One region of the Neobacillus sp. GCM10027624 genome, then DNA from elsewhere that is predicted to be linked to it. Evidence: riboswitches for the same ligand, from Rfam matches in the RefSeq annotation. Region 1 holds a riboswitch; the other holds the start of a gene.
The links. Region 1 has a riboswitch for thiamine pyrophosphate ahead of ACFQZ9_RS09535 (uracil-xanthine permease family protein). Riboswitches for the same ligand answer to the same signal wherever they lie in the genome.
Positions count from the first base shown of each region.

Region 2: another riboswitch for thiamine pyrophosphate. It lies ahead of ACFQZ9_RS04610 (ABC transporter substrate-binding protein); the one in region 1 lies ahead of ACFQZ9_RS09535 (uracil-xanthine permease family protein).

Region 1 covers NZ_JBHTHD010000003.1:897,063-907,877, reverse strand. The annotation lists gene thiE (thiamine phosphate synthase) at 204-869, opposite strand; gene thiD (hydroxymethylpyrimidine/phosphomethylpyrimidine kinase) at 853-1,677, opposite strand; gene thiM (hydroxyethylthiazole kinase) at 1,683-2,507, opposite strand; gene ACFQZ9_RS09550 (3-oxoacyl-ACP reductase) at 2,528-3,295, opposite strand; gene ACFQZ9_RS09545 (acyl-CoA reductase) at 3,311-4,825, opposite strand; gene ACFQZ9_RS09540 (long-chain-fatty-acid--protein ligase) at 4,788-5,906, opposite strand; gene ACFQZ9_RS09535 (uracil-xanthine permease family protein) at 5,875-7,209, opposite strand; TPP riboswitch at 7,284-7,394, opposite strand; gene ACFQZ9_RS09530 (ATP-binding protein) at 7,449-8,168, opposite strand; gene ACFQZ9_RS09525 (ECF transporter S component) at 8,165-8,665, opposite strand; gene ACFQZ9_RS09520 (ATP:cob(I)alamin adenosyltransferase) at 8,655-9,239, opposite strand; gene ACFQZ9_RS09515 (bifunctional adenosylcobinamide kinase/adenosylcobinamide-phosphate guanylyltransferase) at 9,242-9,685, opposite strand; gene ACFQZ9_RS09510 (histidine phosphatase family protein) at 9,637-10,248, opposite strand; gene cobS (adenosylcobinamide-GDP ribazoletransferase) at 10,206-10,815, opposite strand, start outside.
Region 2 covers NZ_JBHTHD010000002.1:914,624-922,005, reverse strand. The annotation lists gene ACFQZ9_RS04635 (TetR/AcrR family transcriptional regulator) at 229-894, shown strand; gene ACFQZ9_RS04630 (GTP pyrophosphokinase) at 913-1,662, shown strand; gene ACFQZ9_RS04625 (DUF8832 domain-containing protein) at 1,862-2,695, shown strand; gene ACFQZ9_RS04620 (metal-sensitive transcriptional regulator) at 2,823-3,137, shown strand; gene copZ (copper chaperone CopZ) at 3,153-3,359, shown strand; TPP riboswitch at 3,438-3,547, shown strand; gene ACFQZ9_RS04610 (ABC transporter substrate-binding protein) at 3,714-4,706, shown strand; gene ACFQZ9_RS04605 (thiamine-binding protein) at 4,721-5,011, shown strand; gene ACFQZ9_RS04600 (ABC transporter permease) at 5,013-5,780, shown strand; gene ACFQZ9_RS04595 (ABC transporter ATP-binding protein) at 5,777-6,523, shown strand; gene ACFQZ9_RS04590 (TatD family hydrolase) at 6,520-7,290, shown strand; gene ACFQZ9_RS04585 (DUF4309 domain-containing protein) at 7,324-7,382, opposite strand, start outside.

The DNA.
Region 1 (10,815 bases):
GCCATTTATTATTTTATGGTCTTATCAAAACAAGTAAAGATATGGCCCTATATTTTTATAGACCTGTGGTGCGTTTTAAAAGTGCCTACAGCTTCACTTATTTTATCTTTGCGGACACTATCAACCTATATCAACGCCCGGACGCTCTCTTTTTTCCTTCCCGCGGGCACTATCAGCCCCGTCAGGGACCAGGCGAACATCATTTACCTATTTTTATCCCCAACAACCGCAAACCATAATTGTCTTGAAGCCTCAGTTATATCCCCGGCTTTGCTAATCGCTGTAATAACAGACACCCCGTCAGCCCCTGCTTCCATTACACCATAAGCATTACCAGCATTGATGCCGCCAATCCCAACCAACGGAATTGTAAAACCGTTGGCCTTCAGTTTTTCAATTAACAATGTACCCTGTACAGCTTTCGCATCCTCTTTGGTACTAGTTGGAAAAATCGGACCAATTCCGAGATAATCGGCTCCACACCTGACAGCTACCTCGGCTTCCTCAAGCGTGTGAGCAGAAACCCCCAGAATCTTATTTCCAATCCTTTCACGAATGGTTTCAACCGGTTCATCGTCCTGCCCAATATGAATACCATCCGCATCTAATTCTAGCGCCAACTCAACATCATCATTGACAATGAATGGAATTCCGTTCATCTGGCAAATTTGTTGGAGCCTTCTTGCTAGACCATATTTTGCTGCTCCATCAAGAGCACCTTTTCCTTTTTCTCGAAATTGAAACAAGGTAATTCCTCCAGCTATCGCTTCTTCCAACACCGTTTCAGGATCTTTATTGCAATTGTTACTCCCCATAATAAAATAAACTTTTAAAGCTGCCTGGATCGACTCCTTATTCATTCGTTCCATTTAAAATGCCCCGCTTTCGGTTGTACGCCCAATGGTTCGTTGGCCCATGGCCGGCACCAATGAGCAAATCTGCTTCGATTGCCGCTTGAATAAATTCTTTGGCAGTTGCAACAGCCTCATAAACATTGGAACCTTTCGCTACTTCAGCCGTAATCGCCGCTGAAAAGGTGCAGCCTGTACCGTGGGTGTTTCTTGTTAAAATTCGCTTACTATCAAAATAGTAAAATTCTGTTCCATCATAGAGAAGGTCAATAGCATCTTCCATTTCCTCATCATGGCCGCCTTTTACTACTACATGTTTTGCCCCAAAATCCATGATTCGTTCTGCTGCTTCTTTTCGATCATCAATAGTAGTAATCGTCATTCCTGTTAACACCTCTGCCTCAGGAATATTCGGGGTTACCACCCATGCCAATGGTAAAAGATATTTTTTCAAAGCTTCAATGGCTTCCATTTGAAGCAGAGATGCTCCGCCTTTTGCAATCATCACCGGATCAACAATAACTTTTTCCCACTGATTTTGACTAATTTTTTCAGAAACCGCACGAATAATCTCTGAACTAAAAAGCATCCCTGTTTTTACAGCATTTGTCCCCATGTCAGCTCCTATGGAGTCAATTTGTGCCGCCACTGCTTCTTTAGTCATCGGATAAACCGCTTGCACACCCAATGTATTTTGTGCCGTAACTGCCGTTAGAGCAGACATTCCGAAGACACCTAACTCTTGAAACGTTTTTAAATCTGCCTGGATTCCGGCACCGCCACCTGAATCAGAGCCTGCAATCGTTAAAGCTTTTCTGACATCCATCGTATTCACTCCCTTTCACTCTCTACAGCCTGAGTAAAATGACCATATTTCTCAATTTCCGCCCCGGAAACTTGATATAGTTGATTTAAAAATTCAAATTGAAAACTGCCCGGTCCGATAGATACTGTTTTTTCAGCGGCAATTTCAGCAGCAGATCCATAGAATACTAATGCTGAAACGGAGGCTAAGACCAAATCCTTTTCAACAGCTGCAAAAGCACCAATTACAGAGGTTAATAAGCAACCGGTACCGGTCACTTTTGTTAGGATTGGATGACCGTTATGAACGATAAAGGTTTTCTTACCGTCAGAAATGACATCATCCTTACCGGTTATCACAACAACTGTATTCAATTTTTGTGCTGTTTGAATCGCCAATTCCATTGCATTACCGTTTGACTGTCCTGCATCCACGCCTTTAATCTCCCAATCAAGCCCAGCAACATTGGCAATTTCTGCTGCATTCCCGCGAATTACTGAAATTCGTATCTCATTCATAAGTTTTTTGGCTGTTTCCGTCCGGAAAGCGGTTGCCCCTGCACCAACTGGATCAAAAATAACTGGTACCCCATTTTCGTTTGCTGATTTACCAGCAATGATCATCGATTCAATCTCTATTGAGTTTAACGTCCCAATATTTAGTACAAGCGCTCCTGCTATTTTTGCCATATCTGCTACTTCCTCGGGAGCATAAGCCATAACTGGTGAAGCACCAAGTGCCAACAGTCCATTTGCGGTAAAATTTGTCACCACGACGTTTGTGATGTTATGGACCAACGGATTTTTTTCTCTCACCTTTTGTAATGTTGCGTGAATAAACTCTTTATTCATAACGGAATTTCCTCCTTTAATTAATTCATCACTAATCCGCCATCTACATTTATGCACTGCCCGGTAATAAATGATGCCCAGTCAGATGCTAAAAATAGAATAGCTCCAGCAATATCATCCGGCATAGCAAGACGGTGCATTGGTGTTAAACCGATAATCATTTCTCGTACATCCTCTTTTGTCTCCGAACTTGAGTCGGTTGGATACGTAAGCCCCGGGGAAACCGCATTAACAGTAATCCCAAAGGCACCCAGTTCTTTTGCAAGGTTCCTTGTATACCCGAGCAAACCCATTTTAGCTGTCGAATAATCATGGTATGGGACAACCGGGAAATCTATTAAATTACTAGTAATATTGATGATGCGTCCCGACATTTGCTGTTTCATAAAAGGCATTGCCGCTTTACAAATATGGAAGGCTCCCTGAAGACTGCCAGCGATTTGCTGGTCGTAATCCGCCCACTCCAGTTCCCATGCTGTCTTTCGTGTTTTCGGATTAAACGTATAATGGTTGAGGGCATTATTGACGACCACATCAATTCCACCAAAGGAATCAATGATTTGATTCATCATTTCGCCCACCTCCACTTCATCCCGTACATCTGCTTGAATTGCGGCAGCCTGTCCTCCCGTTGCTTCAATTTCCAAGACTACTTGCTCAGCAAGCTGATTATTTTTCAAGTAATTCACAATTACAAACGCACCTTCAGATGCTGCTTTCTTAGCAACGGCGGCACCAATTCCGCGGCTCGCCCCCGTAACCAGGACAATTTTATTTTTTAAAATCATTTTACAACCTTCCTTCTACTCGACATCCGGGTCAAACCGTTCCAAACCTTGTTCAAGGTTCCGTTCAATATCAGTAAACCTTACTAAATCCAGTAAGTTAAAACCGCCATCGTGATGCCAGCCCGGCTTCGCCCGATTCATTTCGCCAATCGGAGCGATACGATTAACCCCCATTGTCCCTAGTAATTCAGCGATTTGAAAAAGTCGAACAGGTGATACCGCAAGGCCACAAGATTGTAAAAAGTCTTGATATGGCGTTATTTTCTCAAAATCACCCTCTAAGCTTTGTGAGTTGAAAACATGAATCGTTCGATTCAGCGGAGACCCTTCCATTCCTGGTTCAGGATGATAAATCACCGTCCAAGCAGAATCGTTTTGACTTGCAAAGACACTGACGCCATCCCCTGACAATGACTCCAAATGATAGTGATTTCTTACCTTTTGAATGGATATTGCTTCTTCAGTGGAAAGCACGGCCCGCGGACGTTTTTTATGATAACGTTCTAATTCTGCTGCAAGCAATTGAGCAAATTGCATTGGGCTCACTGCTCCCCCCTTTTCCACTAATACTGATTGGGGTGACAAACAGCTTTGTTGATCATAAACCGAAACATCCTCCGCCAATTTATGAATCGTGTCAAAATAATGGTCTGAAGTAAGTGCCTCATTGCCAATCAAAGCGAGACTAATTTTGTGGCCATAGGTTAAGAATTTCTTTCCAAACGGCACGAGTTCACGTACTTTTTCTACGGTTGTATTGGATCCATAAACAATCACCGCTTCCGCTGCTGAAATTGCCTGCTCCTCAAGCTCCTTTGTCCCGCCTTTCCAGGGAAGAATCGCGATAGATTCGGCTAATAGCGGGTCCACTTCCGCTAATGATTCTGCAAACAAAACGGGAAATAACGGCTCCGCCGTAGAGGTTTTTCCGATATTCGCGGATTTCAGCAGCAGTCCCATGATTAAACTCCAGATTTGAACACCTGGCACGTTTCCTGAGAAGACATGAAAAATCGACCTTGGTCCAAACGCTCTGCTCATCCCCCCAGTTTTTCTCGGACGAAACTCATCAAGCATAGCTGGCTGGTCAAACTCTTCATCTAGAAAGCGCAGGAGTTCTTTTTTGCGAAACATTCTGATGTACCGTTTTAATTCTAGCCGGACCATCTCCGAATCATATCCAGTAATTCTAGGAATTAGAATTTCCGCAATTTGTCGTAACCGATAATCAGGATTTAGCCATTGCTGAACAGCCAGGTCAATTTTTGCAACGATATCGCTTATCGAGAGACCAGCTAAATATCGATCCCTATTTTCCTGAACAGTCCGAGAAATCTCGGCGATGTTACCAGCGGATAGAATCGGATATTTTAGCATAAAAACGCCCTTTTCTGTCTCGTACAATTCCTCACGAAATCCAGTTAGCTGGATTGACTTTGGTACTTTATAGGCCGGAATTTCTACTACACTATCATCCACCATCGTAATCCCCTCATTTTCCATTTGCCTGCAATAATTGGTCAATTGCAATCGAGCAGCCTCTTGCTTCTGATCCCTTTACTCTTCCAAGTAAAACAAAGCCTTCCTCCGTTTTATATCCCAAATCCTCTGTCAAAATTGCCTGGCAAGAATTCCAATTAGCTAAGTCATAATGCGCGATTACCCCTGTCTCGCCATTACCTACAGGCTCTAATGTATTTGGATCCAGCACGATAGTTTTCACCCAGGCTGGTCCAGCTTTATCGAAAACAATTGTTCCCGTTAGATGGTTTGATAGAATGGTTTGATCATAGATTTGCGAACTTAATTCCGTCATTCCATACATATTGACGCACATTGTACGATCGACATGGAAATACTCATTGAACATGGAATATAAACGGTTCATTTCTACTTCCCGTGACTGTCCTTTAAAACCGCCTGTATCAAAAATCCGGCTACCCTTTGCCAGCTTGAACCTAGCGTTCTTTTCTTTTAAATTATCTAAAACATGCACATAAGCGAAAGTTGCTCCTATCAGGAGAACCGGCTCCCCCCGTTCTTCTGATTCCTTTAATGCCACTGCCAGCCCTTCCATATCAAGACCGTTTTCATCGAAAAAGAAACGGCTGTTTTCGGTACCTAAAAAGGTTACTGCATTTGTTAAATAACGGGAAAGCGAAGAATTCTGATTCAAATCTGCCCCCGGCGACAAAACGAACATCGTGATTTTTTCGACATCCGGCAATACAAATTGTTTAAACGGCCCCTTCATGGAAGCATCCCAAACTGCCAGTGTTGGATGATAGTTTTTCCCCTTAGCATTCGGGTTTGTCGTGCCGCTTGTCATAAAGACAGCCTCAATTTCCTCTACAGGTTCAGAGGATAAAACCATTTCTTTAAATCCTTGAATTGGAATAGCCGGAATATCCCTCCAATTTTTGACCGTTAACGGTGTTTTCCGTTTTGATTGGCAAAACTTCTTGTATGGTAGATTGAATTTAAATTGAAAGTTAAAAAGCTTTAAAGCCAGTTTATTAAAGTCAGTCTCAGCTTCAGGAGGAAGCCCTTCTGGAAACTGATGAATAAAATCTATGATTTCACAGGTGATCTGTTGTGACTCCACTCTCATTTTTTACTGCCTCTTTTCTAAACAATTTTGGTAAATTAACGAATAAAACCTGTAGAATGATAGAGAAAAACGCACCAATAAAAATGCTATTGGAGAGGAACGTTCCAACTGTTCCTTTTACATCTTTAAAATACGTCGGCAGACTAATCGCTAATAGGATGGATAATCCGATAATCATGTAATTTGTTTCGTTTTTATCCACTTTAGCCAAAATCGAAATTCCGGTAAAAACTAGGCTGGCTGCGGCAGGTAAAAAGATCCCGCCGACAACGGCATCCGGTGTCAATGCTAGAATGGCACCGGCTTTTGGGACAAAGCCCAGTACTAAGAAAATTACCCCAGCAACGATCACCGGTTTTCGTGACCCTATACCTGTTAATCTTAACAGTCCAACGTTTTGTGCATATGCGGTAGTAGGAAATCCTCCGATTAATGAGGAAATAAGTGAACCGGCAGACTCACCTGCAAAACCGTTCCGGATTCTTTTTCGGTCTAAATCAATATCAAGCATTTCCGCGGATGCCTGATAAACACCCATTGCTTCAATAATCGCTACAATATAAGCGACAAAAAACGTCAAAAACCAACTCCAATGGAAGGTGAATTCTCCATAAGGAAGAAAATGAGGCATGCCAAACCAGCCTTTTTCACTAATAATTGAAAAGTTTGTTTTTCCAATACAAATGGCAATCAAGTCGCCAACAATCAGGGCAATAAGGAAAGAGAATGACTTCCATATGCCGCGCCCGAAAAGAGATAATACAATAACCACCAAGGCAGTTGGGATGGACATGACTAGCGTGCTCGAGCTTGCAAAGCTGTCCATTCCCGGTGTTCCGCCTAAAAATTCATATAACGTAAAGCTTGATAAGGAAATTCCGACGATAAAAATAACGGTTCCGGAAATAACTGGTGTAAATAGAGCCTTTAGTTTTCCAATTACACCGGTAATGGATAAAAGAAGAACAATTATTGCACTTAAAAAGATACTGCCACTTGCAGCCGCAAGCGCATTTGCTTTACCTGCTGAAATCATGATGGAGTCAAAGGCTGCGGACGGTCCTTGAACAATTGGCAATCTGACAAGCTTCGTTGCTTGTATCAAGGTTACCAGTCCTGCAGAGATAAAAATGGCGTTGACAATATTAGCTGATAAGGACAGCGGCAATCCAATCATTGCTGCGACAAAAATTGGATCCAGCCAGACATTTGAAACAAAGACATGCTGCAATCCATATAAAAAACTTTTAACTGGCGGTAATTTTTCCTCCACCCCTATTACAATACTTTCGTTCTCATTCATGCTGTACTCCCCTTTATAAAAAATAAAAAAGCCAGATCCATAATAGGACCTGACTTAATTGGCAATAGAAAAAATTAATTTTTCCACTACTTTCCTACGCTGGTACGATCCAGATCAGGTCCAAAGGGTTAAAAAACAAATTGTTTTTCTCTCAGCCTCGAATCCGGGCACCCCTAGTAGTCTATGAATTTAATAATTTTATCCTATACCTAATTAAAGTGAATAGCAACCAAAATATTTTAAAATTCTAAACGCACCTGGTGGAAATAATCACCAGATGCACTCTTAATTTTTTCTTCAAGGCCTACAGAATAAACGGCAATAAAGCAAGTGGAAGGACCTGATGATTTAAAAACATCTACATCCGTTAGTAGATTTACTTTTTCTATAACCATATTTGAAAATAGTTGATTCATCTCATATAAGATTCCTTTTGAGCCCACTGGTAAAACAACCACATCTTTTAGTGTGCATATTTCTTGGAAAAGTGCCAATGGTACCACGCTATCCGATTGCTCCACCACCTCATTGCCAACAAGGGGCATCCCAATAACCGCAACTCTTAAAGAGTCTGAAGGCGATACTTCCATTACTGTATCTGCTCCCTTTTTTCCAATTACGATAATCCCGACAGCAGATTGTTTTAAGGAAAAATTACTTTCTGTACTTCCCGTAACGGAAACTTCGTTTAAACCAAGTTCCTTTACTCCCTTTTGAACACCTTTGACGAGTTCCTTCCACGGTTCATTGCCGCAAAAATTGTGAAGTACCACAGAAATAGGCTTTCCACCACCTGCAATGCATTCCATGGCGGCAACACGAAAGGAATAATAGGCAACCGTTTCATAGGATACTTTAACCAGGTCTCCCTCCTTCATCCCAATCCCACCGCTATTATCGCTTGAAATGATAAGTGATTCCTCTTCGTTTAAAGGTATGGTCACACTGTCTCTCATCATTTAAGTTCTTCTTTCTGTCCTGCAGTTTTAAAAAGACCTGAAAGTCTCGGAATCAACAGTAACCCTATTATCACATTGATCATTGAACCAATTAATAATGATGGGACAAGTGTCACGTAGAAACCCATACTCATTAAAAAAATAAAGGGAAGCGGTGCGGCAAATGCGTTTCCTAAAACAAAAAGAGCACTGGCTATGATTCTCTTATTTTTATACAAACCCCCGAAAATCCAAACAAGCACTGCCATTTCACCGGCAATTAAAATATGCATTGGTCCTAGTGGAAAACCGCCAAATAGGGCAGATAATAAATGGCCAAATGCAGCGACAATCGCTCCTGGTCGAGCCCCGATTAATACAGCTGCTAGAAGTGCTGGGAACACATCCAAGGCGACACTTCCAACGACTGCTGGAATTTTGATGGAAGCCCCCACTACAGATAATGCGGTGAAAAGCGCAAGCCAGCTTAGCATTTTTCCCTTCAATCTATTTTTCATCCGACCGCTTCCCACCTCTGAACACTTTTGCACTCCTTACATACTCCACATCTTTTACATTCAGGCGATAATTAATTACCCTTGCTAAGGCAAAGAAATAGTCTGATAGACGGTTTAAGTATTGCAGTGCAAGTTCAGGAGCATTTGAGTCAGCTTTTATCAATTTTACCACCAAGCGTTCTGCTCTCCTTGTTACGGTCCTCGCAATATGAATCGAGGCAGCCGGTTTTGTACCTCCTGGTAAAATAAACCTTTCTAATTCAGGAGCCTCTTCAATATACTCATCGATTTTCTTTTCCAAATAATCGATCGACTCTTTATGCAGTTTTATTTCACGTTTTTCTGAAACATTTGCTAGGTCTCCGCCACAATCGAATAATTCGTGCTGAATGGTTTCAAGGTCGGCTAGTACATCTGCGAAAAGGACCGGATCAAGCTCTTGAATTGCCTGGCCGACAAAACAATTTACCTCATCAACGGTTCCATACGCTTCTACTCTAGTATCATCTTTATCAACTCTTCCGCCAATGATACTTGTTTTTCCCTTATCACCGGTTCTTGTATATATTCTCATCCTTACATTCCCCCACTCTTTATTGTTTGATTTAATCCATACCAAATGACGTCGACTCTGTCTGCTGCTGCTGCAATGTCCTGATAGGCCCATCCGGTCAGGTCGCGCCAAAGTCTGTTTTCCTTCTCCAACGGAACAATTCCTTTTGTAATATCTGTTCCAATTACCACTAGGTTTCGATTTCTCTCTGCCCTCTCCCAGGAAATCCAATGGGTTACGCAGTTTTTCCATATTTCACGACATTTGTTAGGTTCATATTCTTTCATTAAATCGTTTATCCACATTTCAATTCCTTCGAGAATAAGCAATGTTCCAGGTTCATCTAGTTCAAAAGGGAATGGATCATTCTGATAAGCAGATGTCCATTGGGCTTTGATTTGAACCTTGTAGGTCTTTCTCACCCACTCTCTTTTCCCATTAAAGGCACCGCCTGTAATAAAGTGCACCGCTCACCCCTCCTTAACGCTTCACGGTTAAAGATTAATTCGAATCCTTCATGATGTGGGGATTGCCACTCCCAAAATTCTCTTATTTCTGGTGAAAACTTTGTCAGGATATGACGAACTACACCACCATGGGTAATCACCGCACAGCTTTGCAGATTATTCAGCAGAATTTTATTCACAATCTGACTCCATCCATCTTGAATTCTATCTTGAAACTGCTGAAACCATTCCCCTTCCGGCGGACGATACTTTAATGGTTCAGACAGCCACTGCCGGTATAGCAGATCTTCCTTCAATTCATCATACGTTTTTCCATCCCATTCACCGAAATCCATTTCCCTTAGCTCTTTTAATAGATAGGGACTTTCATCAGGAAAAAAAGTCTTTGCAGTTTCTATACATCTATGTAAATCGCTGGAAAAATAACAACCATAGATACGATTAATTGGTATTTTCATTTCATCTAGGATTAAAGGCGAATCCTTCCACCCCAAATAGGCTCCTCGTTTATTTGCTTCTGTCAGTCCATGACGAAATAATGCAATAACCACAATGTCATCCATAAGACGATCTCCGTCCCTTCTACTGATGCTCCCAATACATCCCCCGTGATTCCACCAAACCAATTCAGTGCCTTACGGCGGCAAAGCAGATAACAACCGGCGGCAGCCAACAACAAAATTATGACCCCAATCACTTTTTCATTTAAAAATACCACCAAAGCGATAAAAAGAATGATAAAAACAGGATAGATTAATACTAGTTTAGGTGACACGGCTTGTTGAAACATCGCAGCCATTCCTTCCTTTTTAGCGGATGGAACCTTAACCAGCAAAACTCCCATTACACACTTGCTGAAAAAAGGAATTGCAGCAATAAAAACAAAGGTCAACAAGGACGAATTCTCGGTTATCTCAAAAATAAAAAATAACCGGCAGCTTAGTAAAACAATAACCGAAAGAACACCAAATGCTCCCGTTCTCGGATCCTTCATAATTTCCAGCCTTTTTTCCTTACTGCCATAGGAAAAATAAGCATCACTTGCATCGATCCAGCCATCGAGATGGATTCCTCCAGTTAGAAGAATCGTCACCAGCCAAAGAAAAAAAGCAACTGCCAGATGGGAAAAC
Region 2 (7,382 bases), on a different contig from region 1:
TTTAATAATTCGGTGAAAAAATCAAAAATCCTGTTCATTTCAGAAATTTTTAATAAATTATGTTCATGTTATTCCAATTTCATTTAGTCAAGGGGTGCCAACTAAGAAGTGGATATAACATGAACTATGGTTCATAGTATTACATGGTTTAAGAAAACTGTCAATGGAAATATGAACAGAGGTTCACCTTTTTATTATTTATGATATGATTGGACCTGAGGTGATAAAATGTCAGACCGTGAAGACCAGTTGGTTGGTGATTTTCCTTTTGTACCAAAACAAGAGCGTGCTCAGCAAAAAAGGAATGCTCTGCTAGAAAGTGGTCATGCATTGTTTATTTCGAAGGGATATGAGCAAACCACCGCAAAGGAAATTGCTGCCAAAGCAGGGGTTGCTACAGGGACCTTTTATCGGTATTTTTTAGATAAACGTCAATTATTGATGTCGCTATTAGAGGATAAAATTGAAAAACTTATGCCTCCTGAACCAAGCTGGGTAAACGGGAATCCTGAAACCAGGTTAGCTGAACTGCTTGAAGCGCATGGGAATAGGTTGCAACGGCTTGGATTACATCGTGTTTTACCAGAATTATTATTAAAGGATCCGGAGCTTTCAGAGGTTATCGCTTCTGCAAAATTAAAAATTCACGGCAGAATCTATGCAGGATTGCAAAAGGCTTGTGAGAAGGGGCTAACCTGGAAGGACTTAGATTTAAATACGCTTACTTGGTCGATTATGCTGCTTGCTGAGAATACAACCGGTAAAGTGTTGGAATCAGGGGATACCGAGGAATATCATAAAACTGCTAAAGTAATCTGTAGAATGGTTTTCCCTCCTGAAGTATTGAAAAAATTACAAAATGGCGAAAAGTACGAAGAAAATATAGAGAATTGAGAGAGAGGGAGTTTTCGGTTGGAAATTGAACAATTCCTTAATATAAAAGAGATTAAAGAATTAAAGGTTGAATTAATACGTTTTATGATGGCTTATAAGTTTGCCTTGGATGAAATGAATACAAAAATAAATATTCTTCAGGATGAATTTAATTTTATTCATGACTATAACCCGATCGAGCATGTGAAGTCGCGGTTAAAATCACCGGAAAGTATATTAAAAAAGGTTTACCGCAAAGACTTCGATTTTACGTTAGACAGCATCAAGGAAAATATTAAGGATATTGCAGGAATAAGAATTACCTGCTCCTTCCGATCAGATATTTATGAAATAAGTAAGATGATTGCAAACCAAAAGGATGTTAGAGTTGTTGAATATAAAGATTATATTCAAAATCCAAAACCAAATGGCTATCAAAGCTTGCATCTTATTTTGGAAGTCCCGATCTTTATGTCTGACCGGGAGGAATTAGTTTATGTAGAAGTCCAAATCCGAACGATCGCAATGGATTTTTGGGCAAGTTTAGAGCATAAAATTTATTATAAGTATAATGAGGAAGTTCCAGAGAAAATGATTGTAGAGTTGAAGGAAGCTGCGACCATGGCTACTCATTTGGATCAAAAAATGGAACGACTTCACAAAGAAATATCGGTCATCAAAGAGGAGAATAAAAGAAAAGATGAGACTAGCATTTTTAATCTTGTTGGTCATCAATTCTCAATTCCCATGTTAGAGACATTAATGGAAAAGGTCGGGGACCGAAAGTAAAAGCACTTTTTTAAAAAGGTGCTTTTTTTATTGCTCATTAAAGGGAATTTACCCATATATAAATGGAAAATATTTTATTTTTCGTTTGACATTTTACTATAGGGGGGTATAGTATATTGTGTATATAAGCTACACAAATTAAATAAATTTTAGCCGACGGGTTAGATTAAATACCAAATAATAGAAGGGAAGTAATGTAATGAAAAAATGGGCACTTGCGGCAGTAGTATATTTGCTCGTTATTATTGGCGGCTATTGGGTATACGATGCGAATTTTAAGACGGAAGCTAAGTCAACGATGGATATGAATCATGAATCACCGGTTTCAACAAGTGAAAGTCATGCCCATAATGATTCAGGGTCTGGCGGCAACCATGAGAGTACAGGTACAGAAGCAGGAGAAGTAAAACCAACCTTTAGCTATAAAGATGGCAAAATAGAAATCATCCTAAAGGATATGCAGGGTGATCCTGTTAATGACCTTGAAGTAAATCATGAAAAACTGATGCATTTAATTGTGGTGAATGAACATTTAGACCAGTATTATCACATCCACCCCAATGAAATCGGTCCAGGGAAGTTTGCAATTCCCTACCAATTAGCGGATGGTCCGTATAAAGCGTTTATTGATGTAAAGCCAAAGAATTTGAATTATAAAGTAGAGCCTGTTCCCTTTACGGTTGGTAATTCAGTAGAAAATCACAGCCATCCTTCATTAGTACCTGACCAAACTTTTATTAAAACCATTGATGGAAAAACTGTCGGAATGAAAGTAAGTTCATTTGAAGATGGAAAACAAGTCACTCTACAGTTTAAATTGGATGAATCCACACTTGAGCCGTATTTAGGTGCTGCCGGTCACGTCGTCATCCTAAACGAAAATGCTGATCAATACTTGCATGTTCATCCAAAAGATGAAAGTAAACCGGTATTTGAAACCCAATTTGACCATCCCGGAATCTACAAAATTTGGGCAGAATTTAGACAGGCTGGAAAAGTTAGGGTGTTTCCATTTATAATTAAAGTTAAGTAAATACTCTGGATAGTAGAACAGGATGTCAAACTATTTCCTTACTTTTACTATACCGGGGTATGATATAATATCCAAAAAGGAGGGTGTGCGGATGTCTGGTGAAAACAATTATAATGAAGAATTAATAATGGATGATGCGTGCTGCGCTTCAGAAGGCAGCCACAGAAAAAGCCATCATTCAGATAAAGTAAAAAACAATCTCGTAACACGTCTCAATCGGATTGAGGGCCAGATACGTGGAATTAAAGGATTGATTGAAAAAGATACCTATTGTGATGATGTGATTACGCAAATTTCCGCAACCCAATCAGCCCTAAATAGTGTGGCAAAGATTTTACTAGAGGGACATTTAAAAAGCTGTGTCCTTGAAAGGATTCAAGAAGGGGACATGGAAGTTCTTGATGAGGTTCTTGTAACGATTCAAAAATTAATGAAAAAATAATGGAGGATTCCTAAAATGGAAAATATTACTTTAAGTGTTAAAGGAATGTCTTGCGGCCATTGTGTGAAAGCAGTAGAAGGGAGTGTAGGAGAGCTCCAAGGTGTTAAACAGGTAAAAGTCCATCTTGATAATGGCACAGTTGATGTTGAATTCGACCAAAATGTTATTAACCTTAGCAAAATTAAAGAAACCATTGATGATCAAGGATATGATGTGGTTTAAGTCTCTATAAAAAATAAACATATAATGCTAGCATATTAAAACACTTCTGTTATAATGAGTATGGAAATAAACTTCATACATTAAATGTAGGGGAGCCGGTGTTGCCGGTTGAGAGTTCGTTCTAAAAACGATAACCCTTGGAACCTGATCTGGGTGATACCGGCGGAGGGAACATATTCTTAAACAAATAAGTTGTTTGCCAATATGCACTCGAGGTTCTAAGAGCCCGGGTGCTTTATTTGTTGTTTGGGAAATTTTGTTCTATTATGCTTATAGCAACCGGATTGTTTCTCATAGGCAATTCTAGTTTTGTTTCCAACAGATTCGGATTATACATATGGGGGAATAAAGAAAATGAAAAAGTTGTTTGTTCTACTACTTACCGTTTTTCTGATTGCTGGCTGCAGCAGCAAAAAAGAGACAGATACGGCTAAGGAAAATACGAAAAAGCTCAAAAAGATTACGGTCGTTCTTGACTGGACGCCAAACACAAATCATACAGGGCTTTATGTGGCAAAAGCAAAGGGATATTTTAAGAATCAAGGCTTGGATGTTGACATCATTCAGCCGGGAGAAACAGGTGCTGATCAGCTTGTTGCATCTGGAAAAGCGGATTTTGGCGTTGGCTATCAAGAGGGTGTCACGCAGGCACGTGTCCAAGGTGTTCCGCTTGTATCCATTGCTGCGGTTATCCAGCACAATACATCGGGATTTGCTTCGCCCGTTGACAAAAATATTAAAGCACCAAAAGACTTTGAAGGAAAAACATATGGAGGATGGGGTTCTCCTGTTGAAAAGTCCGTCATTACTTCTTTAATGGATAAAGAACATGCCGATGCAAATAAAGTAAAAATCATTAATATGGGAGATACAGATTTTTTCACTGCTGTGAAAAGAGATGTTGATTTTGCCTGGATTTATTATGGCTGGACCGGTGTAGAGGCAGAGCTTCGCCATCAAAAAATCAACATGATCTACCTTACTGATTATTCTAAGAAACTTGACTATTATACACCAGTGTTAGAAACAAACGAAAAGATGATTGCCAATAATCCTGATACTGTTAAAGCCTTTTTAAAGGCAGCATCAGAAGGATATGGATTTGCAATTAAAAACCCAGATCAAGCAGCAGATATTCTCATCAAGGCAGCACCAGATTTAGATCCAAAGCTTGTCAAGGCAAGTCAGAAATGGCTATCACCTAAGTACCAGGATGATGCGTCTCAGTGGGGAATACAAAAAAAGACTGTTTGGGAAAACTATGCTTCTTGGATGTATGACCATAAGCTTCTTGATAAAAAACTGGATGCCGAAAAAGCATTCACGAATGAATTTTTACCAAAATAATGGAGGGGTTTCACATGGCAAATGCCTTAGTGAGCATTCAAATTATACCGAAAACAAAGGATGGAGAAGATGTTATTCCTTATGTGGATGAAGCCATCCGTATTATTGATGAATCAGGAGTAAAATATCAGGTTCATCCTTTGGAGACCACGATGGAAGGTAAGCTTGAACATTTATTTAGTGTTATCACCAAAATGAATGAACGCATGATGGAAATTGGCAGCAAAAACGTGATTTCGCAAATTAAGGTATTGTATCAGCCGTCAGGAATCACGATGGATCAATTAACGGAGAAGTATCGCTAAAATGAAGAAACTGCTTTTAAAAGGGTGGAGACCAGTGTTGGTTCTCCTCCTTTTGTTCGTGATATGGGAAATGATTGTAAAGACCGCAAAAATCGAGGAGTGGCTGCTGCCGGCACCATCGAAGATTTTTACTGAAGCCATCCGCGGCTGGAGCGAATTTTACCCGGATTTATTCTCGACAACAAAAATTGCTTTATTTGGTTTTGTAATCGGTGCGGTGATTGGTTTAGTGGTGGCGGTGATTCTTTATTTAATTCCGGTTTTACGAGATTCGTTTTATCCGTTACTCATTCTTTCACAAAATGTACCGACCATTGTGCTTGCTCCGCTTTTAGTGATTTGGTTCGGGTTTGGGCTGCTGCCGAAAATGATTGTGATTACACTAGTTTGCTTTTTTCCTATCACTGTTGCGGCACTCGACGGTTTCAGGCAGACGCCCGCAGAATTAAGACATTATATGATGATGGCGGGGGCTTCGAAAACGCAGGTTTTTTGGAAATTGGAGTTTCCCTTTGCATTGCCATCGATTTTTTCCGGCTTGAAAATTTCAGCAACCTATAGTGTGATGGGAGCCGTTATTTCTGAATGGCTTGGTGCAAAACAGGGGATTGGTGTCTATATGACAATGGCATCCTCATCATTTCGCACTGATCGTGTGTTTGTTGCCATTTTTGCGATTATGCTATTAAGCCTATTATTTTTCTTATTAATAGTGTTGGTGGAACGCCGGGTTGTCCGCTGGCGGGTAAAAGGAGATGAGGGAAAATGAGCCATCTTATGCTGAAAAAAGTATCGAAAAGCTTTGGTGCAAACGAGGTTATGGACGGGATGAATTTTTCCATCAAAAAGGATGAGTTTGTTTCTATCATTGGTCCTTCAGGCAGTGGAAAGAGTACGATTTTCAATTTAATTGGCGGAATGCTGGCTCCAGATCACGGTCAAATCATGCTGGAAAATAAGGTCATTAACGGAATGCGTGGTTTGATTAGTTACATGCCGCAGACTCCCTCGCTGCTTCCGTGGAGGACCATCCTTGATAATGTGGTGCTTGGACAAGAGCTTCAAGGGAAAAAAGAAATCGGCAAGGCGAAGGAAATGCTTGAGATTGCCGGTCTCGCGGATTATGAAAAAGCTTATCCGCATGAGCTATCCGGTGGGATGAAACAACGGGCGGCGTTTATCCGTGCTTTATTAAGTCCGCAAGCAGTAATTTGTTTGGATGAACCTTTTTCAGCCTTGGACGAATTGACCCGTTTTGAGATGCAACAATGGCTGTTAACTGTGTGGGAGTCAAACAAAAGGACGGTTTTGTTTATTACCCATAATATTGAAGAAGCCTTGTATCTTTCCGACCGAATTCTTGTGTTATCGCAAAAGCCTTCGAAGGTAATCAGTGAAATAGAAGTCCCGTTTTCGAGGCCGCGGGACGCAAGCATCCTGTTGGAAGAGCCATTTTTGCAATGGAAACGGAAGGTTCATTTTACATTAACGGGGCAGGGGGGATTGCGATGAAAATGATCGATGCCCATATTCATTTAGATCATTATAAAGACGAAGAAATTCAGGTAATCATGGCTGATTCTAGTTTGATCGATGCTCTCGTTTCAGTTTCGTTTGATCTTGAATCCTGTAAAAGAAATCTACAATTGGCCGGGAGGTTTAATAAAGTTAGACCTGCCTTCGGCTTTCATCCTGAGCAGCCGCTCCCCAGTGTCTATGAACAGGAGAAGCTTTTTCAGTGGATGGAGGAGCATCGAAAAGAGATGGTTGCCGTTGGAGAGGTTGGGCTTCCTTATTATACTCGGCTGGAAGGCAAAATTTCTAACAAGGAGTATGGGAAGTATATCGAGCTATTAGAGAATTTTATGCAAAGGGCAAAGGACTGGGAGAAACCGATTGTTCTTCATGCCGTCTATGATGATGCTCCGCTTGTTTGCGATTTGTTAGAAAAATATTCATTGACAAAAGCTCATTTTCATTGGTTTAAAGGAGACGAAAAGACAATTGAAAGGATGATCGAAAACGGCTATTTCATTTCTCTCACACCGGATGTGGTGTATGAAGAGGAAATCCAGCAATTAGGATCAATCTATCCTTTGGAACAAATGATGATTGAAACGGACGGACCATGGCCATTTGAAGGACCATTTGCAGGGATAATGACCCATCCGAATATGATGGAAGAATCGATTCGAGTGATTGCCGAAATTAAAGGACTTTCAGTTGGAGAGGTTTCGGAAAAATTATTTGAAAATACGGTTTCGTTTTATCAAATTTAAAGCGTCTCAGCCTAAAAGGTGAGACGCATTTTTTCATTTGTAAGCCTTTTGTCCAAGTAATGTTTGAAGGTCGACGATTTCAAAACCTTTTC